Regions from separate parts of the Blautia sp. SC05B48 genome, predicted to be linked through region 3. Evidence: predicted binding sites of a transcription regulator. Region 3 holds the regulator's gene; each other region holds the start of a gene.
What was found. Region 3 encodes Rex, which represses fermentation and respiration genes when NADH is low (regulators of the CRP and FNR family bind a similar motif). Its sites were predicted from a motif close to ATTGTTAANTANTTAACAAT; they were not measured.
Positions count from the first base shown of each region.

Region 1 (3,430 bases), 740 kb from region 3:
CTCCTGTTATGATCAGTGTTCCTGTAAAACGGTCTGCAAATCCAAGATACACATTACCGCTCTTCACAGCAATATCGGATGCGATCACAGCAGACTCGGAAGGTGTCATATTCATGATACCAATTGCAGATGATCCATAGTCCACCTGCGGATTCAGTCCAAGCTTCTGATATATGATAGGTGCTGGACCACCCATGATATGGGCAAATGTGATCTCCTTACCGGCTACGGTTTCCTGTACGATTCTGATCTGATCTCTATGTTCATCCGCCATTAATGATTCCTCGCTTTCAAAATTTTATATTATTCTCGATCTGATAATATTGGATAATTTTATAAGCCGGATTTCATTCATCCGGCTTACAGCTTCCTAAAGTCAAGCAGATCTTTGAAATCCGCTCTGCTACCTGCTCATGGTCAAAAAACCGTCTGGCAGTTCATCTGATTTAATTTTACTATTTACCAATTTTAATGTCAAGACAATTCTTCGAAAACAAGTCAAAAAACAACGTTTTTAAAAATAGAAATCCACAAAAAACAACATTTATTTTCAAATCCTCGCGGAAAACCAGTCAGAAATCTGCTCAGAACTCAAACGCCTTCTTAATACTATCATAATGCAGGAATTTTCCCTTTGCGGCAAACGCCCGGATCTGCTCCAGGGTTGCAAACATATATCCGTCTGTCTCTTCTGTCTGAAGCTTCAGATCCTTATCCTCCACATCCATGACAAAACGGTACACATCCACAAAGTAATTATCTCCTTCCCCCGGGTTCTCTCTTTTATATGTAAAAAGGTATCCGCCCTCTGCCTCACTGGCGTCCAGTCCGGTCTCCTCTTTTACCTCACGGAGTACTGCATCACGGGAAGCCTCTCCTGCCTGGGCTGCACCGCCGGAAACCTCCCACCAGCCCGGAGCCCAGGCCTTTGTCATCACACGTTTGGTAATAAGAAAGGTCTTGTCCGGTCTTGCTACCACGCCCAAAACTGTCAGATGATACTCTCCATCTTTTAAACACCAGTCATTGCGCTTCATAGTCCGTCCTGTCGGTTTCTTATCTGCATCGTAAATATCCCAGAATTCCATTTTATCTATCTCCTGTCTTTTTACAGAACGCGGAAATACAGTCTTACATTTGATCCGTTTCAGCCTGCCCGTTTCTCCGTTTTCTGTATCTTTTTTATTTGTTATGATAACACGTTAAAATCATATATGTAAACCCCTGGATCCGATACCATTTTCCAGTTAGCGTTACCGTTCTACATCTGTTTTTTTCACATTATAAACATGCAAGTACCTGCTGCCTGAAAGATGATATACAAAAATCTATAGATTATTTTTATTATATCGCTCGTATTATGAATTAGTTTTATAGATTATTCTGTTATATAATTAACACAAACAAACGATTCTATTTAAAATAACCAGGGAGGTTTTTTCAGATGAAGAATGATTATCCGCATATTTTTTCCCCATTAACCGTTAAAAATATGACTATCAAGAACCGTATTGTTATGATGCCGATGGGCACCAACTACGGTGAACAGAACGGCGAAATGAGTTTTCTTCATATCAATTATTATGAGCAGCGTGCAAAGGGTGGCACAGGTCTCATCATCGTAGAGAACGCAAGCATCGATTCCCCGCAGGGCTCCAACGGAACCACACAGCTGCGCATCGACCATGACAACTATCTGCCACGTCTTTTCAAATTCTGTGAAAATATTCATAGATACGGAACAAAGATCGCGATCCAAATCAACCATGCCGGAGCTTCCGCTGTTTCTTCCAGGATCAACATGCAACCGGTTTCCGCATCTGACGTTCCATCCAAAGAAGGCGGCGAGATCCCGCGTCCTCTTTCCAAAGACGAGATCCTTCACATCGTAAAAAAATACGGTGAGGCCGCAAAACGTGCACAGACAGCTGGCTTTGACGCGGTAGAGATCCATGCAGGACACTCCTATCTGATCAGTCAGTTCCTCTCCCCGATCACAAACAAGCGTACCGATGAGTTCGGCGGATCTGTTGAGAACCGTACCCGTTTCTGCCGTATGGTCATCGATGAGGTAAGGAAACAGGTAGGACCTTTCTTCCCGATCATGCTCCGTCTCAGTGCGGATGAGCTGATGGAAGGCGGAAATACACTGGAGGATACTCTGGAATACCTGGATTATCTTCAGGAAGAGGTTGATATCTTCGATGTTTCCTGCGGACTTAACGGTTCCATCCAGTACCAGATCGATGCAAATTATCTCCCGGACGGATGGCGTTCCTACATGGCAAAGGCCGTAAGCGAAAAATTCAACAAGCCATGTATCTCCATGGGTAATGTCCGTGACCCGAAGGTTGCTGAGCGTATCCTGGCTGACGGTGATGCAGACCTGATCGGTATGGGCCGTGGTCTGATCGCAGACCCTGCATGGGTAAACAAGGTTGCCACAGGTCATGAGTGTGACCTCCGCAAATGTATCTCCTGTAACGTTGGCTGTGCCGGAAACCGTATCGGTGTAAACCGTCCGATCCGCTGTACTGTAAACCCATCGGTTCTTGAGGGCGATGTATATAAGAAAAAACATGTAAATAAAAACTGCAACGTGGTCGTTATCGGCGGTGGCACTGCCGGACTGGAAGCTGCCTGTACAGCCGCAGAGGTTGGATGCAATACCTTCCTTCTGGAAAAAAGCAATGAGCTTGGCGGACTTGCATCTCTGATCTCAAAGATCCCTGCAAAGAACCGTCTTGCTGATTTCCCGCACTATCTCATGCATCGTGCAGAACAGCTTGATAATCTTTACATCTTCAAAAACACAGAAGGAACACCGGAAAACATCCGCAAGTTCCATCCGAATATCATCGTAAGCTCCACCGGCTCCGCTCCGCTTCTGCCTCCGATCGCAGGACTGAAGGATCGTATTGACAACGAGAACCATAATATTTATTCTATTCTTGGTATGATCAGCCACATTAATGATTTTCCGAAGGATCTGGAAGGCAAAAAGGTTGTAGTTGTAGGCGGCGGTGCTGTAGGTCTTGATGTTGTGGAATTCTTTGCTGACAGAAACGCAGACATCTCTATCGTTGAGATGATGGATCAGATCGGACGTGATCTTGACCCGGTAAGCAAAAATGACACAAAGACCATGATGAAAAAACACAATGTACATCAGCTTACAAAAACTGCTCTCCTTGAGGTTAAGGATTCTTCCTTCCTTGTCAGGGGCGACGGTGAGCCTTATGAGCTTCCATTTGAGTACGGCTTCGTATGTCTCGGAATGAGAGCTCAGGGACAGCTTTACCAGAACCTCACAGAGGAATTTTCTTCTGAGGATGTTGAGATCATGAACATCGGCGACAGCCAGAGAGCAAGACGAATCATTGACGGTACCCAGGAAGGACGCAATATCCTTACCGTTCTTGAGCAGAAG
Region 1 covers NZ_CP040518.1:2,439,982-2,443,411, reverse strand. The annotation lists gene EYS05_RS11245 (BMC domain-containing protein) at 1-274, opposite strand, end outside; gene EYS05_RS11240 (NUDIX hydrolase) at 585-1,088, opposite strand; gene EYS05_RS11235 (oxidoreductase) at 1,445-3,430, shown strand, end outside.
Region 1: the regulator Rex is predicted to act here: its motif matches at 1,383-1,402, upstream of EYS05_RS11235 (oxidoreductase).

Region 2 (3,430 bases), 750 kb from region 3:
GCTGCGAAAGACTCATGTCCTGCAAGGAAGCAGAAGCAGTCTGTCTCTTCCTCAAGAAGCATCTTTCCAAGGTTTCCATGTCCAAGACCTACTTTACGTGTGTCTGCAACGGATCCCGGGATACAGAAAGCCTGAAGGCCTTCTCCGATAGCTGCTGCTGCGTCAGCGGCTCTTCTGCAGCCTTTTTTGATCGCGATAGCTGCACCTACTGTGTAAGCCCAACAAGCGTTCTCGAAGCAGATCGGCTGAATGCCTTTGATCTGATCGTAAACGTTCAGTCCTGCGTCTTTAGTGATTTTCTCAGCTTCTTCGATAGAAGCGATTCCATAGCTGTTTAAAACAGAATTGATCTTGTCAATTCGTCTCTCATATGATTCAAATAAAGCCATTTCCTGTAACCTCCTGATATTTTTACCTTACGAAGTGTAATTACTCTTTTCTTGGGTCGATGATCTTAACAGCATCTGCAACACGGCCGTACTGACCTTTTGCTTTCTCCCATGCTGTGTTCGGGTCATCACCTTTCTTAATGAAGTCAGTCATTTTTCCAAGGCTTACGAACTGATATCCGATGATCTCATCGTTCTCATCAAGAGCGATACCTGTAACATAACCCTCAGCCATCTCAAGGTAACGAGGTCCTTTTTTCAGAGTTCCATACATTGTACCAACCTGAGAACGAAGTCCTTTTCCAAGGTCCTCAAGACCAGCGCCTACTGCAAGTCCGTCCTCGGAGAATGCAGACTGGGAACGTCCGTAAACGATCTGAAGGAAAAGCTCTCTCATAGCTGTATTGATTGCATCACATACAAGGTCTGTGTTCAGTGCCTCCATAACGGTAAGTCCTGGAAGGATCTCAGAAGCCATAGCTGCAGAGTGAGTCATTCCTGAACATCCGATTGTCTCAACAAGTGCCTCCTGGATGATTCCCTCTTTAACGTTAAGGGAAAGCTTACAAGCACCCTGCTGCGGAGCACACCAGCCAACACCGTGTGTAAATCCGGAGATATCCTTTACTTCTTTTGCCTGAACCCATTTTGCTTCTTCCGGGATCGGAGCGGCACCATGATGTACGCCCTGTGCCACTGGACACATTTCTTCTACTTCGCGTGAATAAATCATTTTAAAACTCCTTTCAAGTATAGATTGACCGATGTTATTGAGAAAAAAAGTTCGATAACACCCTATCGCTATTTTCTCACAAAACCTTTGTTTCGTCCAGTCATATTTAATAAAATTTTGCCATAAAACGCATAATATTGGTAGTTATTCCGGCAGTATTGCATGCCTAACTGTCAAATATTTCTGGCAACTGCTGTATGTATGTGATAATATATTAGCAAGTTTAACCCTGGAGGTATATTTTTCATGAATGCATCTGTGGATTCTGTTTTTCCAGAAAAATACCGCATTCTCAGCGGAAGCGCTCTGAAGATGATCGCGGTCATCACCATGCTGATCGATCATATCGGAGCTGTGCTGCTCAGTATGTATCAGCCTGCACAGAAAATCCTGTTTACACTTTTCGGCAGAGAATATACTGTATATCTTATTTTCCGCGATATCGGAAGAGCTGCTTTTCCCATCTTCTGTTTTCTCCTGCTGGAAGGCTTCCGTCATACACGGAGCCGGTTCCTCTATGGAAGAAATCTCCTTCTTTTTGCGCTGCTCTCAGAAATTCCGTGGAATCTGATGTTTACAAATACGCTGCGTTACGAAAGACAAAATGTGTTTTTCACGCTTTTCCTCGGATATCTGGCCTTTTGTGCCATCGAATATTTCCAGACCAGACCTTCGATGCAGCTTCTCTGCATCCTGGGACTGCTTGTCATTTCCATTTTTCTGAAAGCAGACTATGGATGGCGGGGGTATATCTTCCTGCTGATCATGTACTATATGCGAAACGATAAGCCAGGCCAGGCAATCCTCGGAAGCTGCTGGCTTTACTATGAATGGAGAGCCTCCTTTGCCTTTCTGTCCATTAACCTGTACAATGAAAAAAGAGGCTTCATCCGCGGAAAATCAGCAAAATATTTCTTTTACTGGTTTTACCCAGTCCATATTATAGGACTGGTCATACTTCGACAGCTTTTGTTTTTATCTTAATCCCGCCCGCTCCCGGTCGGTTCATCCTTCCACGACCAATACTGTTGCATCCATCACCCCATCAAAAAAAGCTGCACTCTCTCAAAAGTGCAGCCTAAATGCGTGTCCAGAAGAATCTGTTTCTTATTTTTTCTTTACGATCTCTTTTGCATTTTTATAAATGGAATCTGCAGGAACACATCCACGTACCGGTGACAGCGGGTAGATATTGGAATTCCGTCCGATCACAGTACCGGGATTCAGCACAGAACCGCATCCGACTTCAACATGATCTCCGAGCATCGCTCCGAATTTCTTAAGACCGGTTTCGATCTTTTCATCCCCGTCTTTTACGACAACCAGCTTCTTGTCTGATTTTACGTTGGAACAGATCGATCCGGCACCCATGTGGGACTTATATCCCAGCACAGCATCTCCAACATAATTATAATGAGGAACCTGAACCTTGTTAAACAGCACTGCATTCTTAAGCTCTGTGGAATTTCCCACAACTGCGCCCTCACCAACGATAGCCTTGCCGCGGATAAATGCACAGTGGCGCACCTCGGCGTCTCTGCCAATGATAGCCGGTCCGGTGATACTTGCAGTCGGCGCAACTGTAGCGGATCTTGCGATCCATACATTTTCGCCCTTCTCCTCATATTCAGAAGGATCCAGTGTTTTTCCCAGCTTAATAATGAAATCTCCGATCTCCGGAAGAACCTCCCACGGATAGGTTTTTCCCTCAAAAAGCTCTGCTGCAATGGTCTCATTCAGATCCAGCATATTGCTGATAGTAAAATCTTTCATCATGATGATCTCTTTCCTCCCTGTCCGGAAGCTCGCTCCGGCTTCCTGTAGTTTACAGCGGCCACATCAAAAAACTGCCGCAGGTTATACTGATAATTGCTTGCCTCCACCTGCCGGGTACGTACCCGCACAAAATGCTCCAGCTTGTCCATATATTCCTGTTCCGTGATGCTGCCCTCTGCCACATAGGTGAGCCCCTTTTCCCAGCTTGCCGTAAGCTCCGGGTTCAGAAGCTGCCGGATAGAACAATTTACCACATCAAAGATCATTTCCCCAAGAAGCGTTGGAGTGATTACCTGGGTCTTTTTGTTCAGTGCCAGATATTTGATGTTAAAAAGCTTCTTTAGGATCTCGGCACGGGTAGCACTGGTGCCGATCCCACTTCCCTTGATCTGGGCTCGAAGCTCCTCATCCTCGATCAGCTGTCCTGCATTTTCCATGGCAAGGATCATGGAACCGGAATTGTATCGTTTGGGCGGTGAAGTCTCACCCTCCTTGATACTCAAACCGTTCACAGGAAGTATATCACCCTTTT
Region 2 covers NZ_CP040518.1:195,073-198,502, forward strand. The annotation lists gene EYS05_RS00805 (GGGtGRT protein) at 1-389, opposite strand, end outside; gene EYS05_RS00810 (iron-sulfur cluster assembly scaffold protein) at 430-1,122, opposite strand; gene EYS05_RS00815 (TraX family protein) at 1,369-2,106, shown strand; gene EYS05_RS00820 (transferase) at 2,230-2,898, opposite strand; gene EYS05_RS00825 (DNA topoisomerase) at 2,895-3,430, opposite strand, start outside.
Region 2: the regulator Rex is predicted to act here: its motif matches at 1,325-1,344, upstream of EYS05_RS00810 (iron-sulfur cluster assembly scaffold protein).

Region 3 (3,430 bases):
GGAGATCTCCTTGAAAACATCATCTCCGGTAAAAAGAAATGCAGCAAGCATATTTCGGATCTCGGTCTCTGTGAGAGTCGGATAAGTATCGGAGATCTCCTGGAAAATTGTCTTGTCCATATGCAGAACATGATGTTCCTGATCGTAATAACCGATCTGCACCTTGGAACCAAGGGAAAATTTGCCGGCATCTGCCTCAATAAGACCGTTGATGATCTTCAGCATGGTGGTCTTTCCGGTTCCGTTGTTTCCAATCAGTGCCACACGCTCGCCGCGTTTGATATCAAAGGAGATATCGGAGAACAGGGTCTGTCCCGGAAAGGCCTTGGAAAGCGCTTCCACGTGGAGCACATCGTTTCCGCTTAACACCCGTGGTTCCAGCGAGATACGCATCCGGTCCTGGAGCTCAAGAGGCTTTTCGATCCTCTGTACACGGTCCAGCATTTTTTCACGGCTTTCCGCACGCTTGATGGATTTTTCACGGTTAAAGGATTTCAGCTTGGCGATAACGGCTTCCTGATGCTTGATATCCCGCTGCTGATTTAAGTATGCCTTGTACTGTGCGTCACGAAGCTGAGCCTTCTTGAGAGCATAGGCAGAGTAGTTGCCGCTGTATACGCGGGTCTGTCCGGCTTCGATCTCAATGACCTTGGTGACCACCTTATCCAGAAAATAACGGTCATGGGAGACGATAAAAACAGCTCCCGGATAATTCAGAAGATAAGTTTCCAGCCAGGAGATGCTTTCCATATCCAGGTGATTGGTTGGCTCATCCAGAAGCAGGATATCCGGCTTGGAAAGAAGCATCTTGCCCAGCGCCACGCGTGTTTTCTGACCGCCGGAAAGAGTTTCGATCTGCTTGTCATAATCTTCCTCCGTGAAGCCGAGACCCTTTAAGACACCGGTCAGCTCACTTTTGTAAGCGTATCCGTTCTCCAGCTCAAACTGATGGGTCAGGCGGGTATAGGTTTCCATCAGACGGTTCAGCTCATCACCGGTCACCGTGTTCATTTCCTGTTCCATATTGCGGATACGGCGTTCCATATCGATGATGTGCTGCTTGGTGGTAAGAAGCTCCTCGTAGATGGTATGATGTCCGTGGATATCTTGGTACTGGGCAAGATAGCCGATATTTTTATCCCGGGCAAGCACCACGGTACCGGAATCAGCAGAAAGCTCCTGCATGATGATCCGCAGCAGTGTGGTCTTTCCTGCACCGTTGCAGCCGATCAGAGCAGCCTTTTCACGGTCTTCAATGTGAAAGGATGCATCATTTAAAATTACTTTTTCGCCAAAGGCCTTGCATATATTCTGACATGATAAAATCATAAAAACTGTCCTCCTGTATAAAGAATCACCCCTGTTTATGTCTGAACAGGGAAAAATCCTCCACCTATTATAACGGAAACTGCCGGGATTTCAAAGAAAAAATCAATTATTAGAAAAAATATAAAGAAATTTGTACAGAATAGACAACTTTAATTGACAGGAAAATGTCAATTCGTTATAATTAACCTAGTGTAAGGTAAGGAGGAAAACTATCGTGGAGACAAAACAAATCTCGAAAGCGGTGATTAAGCGTCTGCCACGCTATTACCGCTACTTAGGAGAGCTGATGGAAGATAATGTAGAACGTATTTCTTCCAATGAATTAAGTAAGAAGATGCATACCACAGCTTCTCAGATCCGTCAGGATCTTAATAATTTCGGCGGTTTTGGGCAGCAGGGGTATGGCTATAATGTACACTATCTTTATACAGAGATCGGTAAGATCCTGGGACTGGATACTGTTCATCCGATGATCATCCTGGGAGCCGGTAATCTGGGACAGGCACTTGCCAATTATGTGGATTTTGAGAAGCGCGGGTTCAGGCTTGTTGGTATCTTTGACGTAAATCCTGTGCTTGAGGGCATCGCAGTCCGTGGACTTGAGATCCAGATGCTCAGTGAGCTTCCGTTTTTCCTGAGAGAGAATAACGTGGAGATCGCGATCCTGACACTTCCCAAGAATAAAGCCAAGGAAATGGCAGATATTCTGGTGGAGAACGGAATCAAGGCAATCTGGAATTTTGCACATCTTGATCTTGAGACACCGGATGATGTGATCGTAGAGAACGTTCATCTTTCCGAGAGTCTGATGACACTGTCTTATAATCTCAGCAAATACAGGCAGGAACATGTGGATAAGTAAGAATTGTTAAGCTGCCGGAAACGGCAGCTTTCTCTATGACAGAGGGGAGGCAGAAGACAGAATGAAGAAGCTTGTTACCTGCGCAGAAATGAAGGATCTGGACTCCACAACGATCCGTGAGATCGGAGTTCCCTCCGAGGTTCTGATGGAGCGGGCAGCACTGAAGGTGGTAGAGGAAACAGAAAAGTATCTCCAGAAGGACGAAAGGATCCTGGTAGTTTGCGGAAGCGGAAATAATGGCGGTGACGGTATCGCTGTTGCCAGATTGTTCCATCTGAAGGGAATCCGGGCAGAGTTTTATATGGTCGGAAACAAAGATAAAATGACCAGAGAGACAGCTCTTCAGTATAAGATCGCTTCCGGTTATCGTGTCCCTGAGGTGAATAACCCGCAGTGGAGTGAATATACTACTATAGTAGATGCCGTGTTTGGGGTAGGCCTGACGCGTCCGATCGAGGGGCATTATGCTGATATCATCCATGAGATGAACAGTGCGAGGGCCAAAAAGATCGCAGTTGACATCCCGTCAGGAGTGAACGGAGATACTGGCCTGGAAATGGGAATTGCCTTCAGCGCCGATCTGACTGTTACATTTGCCTACCGGAAAAGAGGTCTTTGCTTTTATCCGGGAAGACTGTATGCAGGAAGGATCGTTACCGCCGATATCGGGATCTATGAACAGGAAGCTGTGACTGCATCTGCCGCCTGTCTGGAAAATAAAGATCTGAAGCTGTTTCCGGAACGTGATCCCGGCGGAAACAAGGGTACCTTCGGAAAAGTGCTCTTTGTGACCGGAAGTGAGGGAATGTGCGGAGCCGCTTATTTAAGCGCCAGTGCAGCACTTCGTGCCGGTGCGGGAATGGTAAAGATCCAGACTGTGGAAGCCAACAGGATCCCACTGCAGATACTCCTTCCGGAGGCTATGGTCTGCAGCCGCTTTGATCAGGAATCCAATGAACAGCTTCTATCCTGGTGTGATGTGATCGTGATCGGACCGGGACTTGGAACATCAGTGGCCAGCCGTGAGAGAGAACAGTGGTTTCTCACGGCGGCTGCCCGGGAGAAAAAGCCGCTGATCCTGGATGCGGACGGCCTGAACCTTCTGGCTGCACATCCACAATGGTATCAGTATCTGGGAGAGCATGTAGTCCTGACACCGCATATCGGAGAAATGAGCCGGCTCAGTGGCAGAACGATCCAGGAGATTCAGCATGAGATCGCAGATACTGCACTGAAATG
Region 3 covers NZ_CP040518.1:3,175,965-3,179,394, forward strand. The annotation lists gene EYS05_RS14770 (ABC-F family ATP-binding cassette domain-containing protein) at 1-1,329, opposite strand, end outside; gene EYS05_RS14775 (redox-sensing transcriptional repressor Rex) at 1,544-2,191, shown strand; gene EYS05_RS14780 (NAD(P)H-hydrate dehydratase) at 2,253-3,430, shown strand, end outside.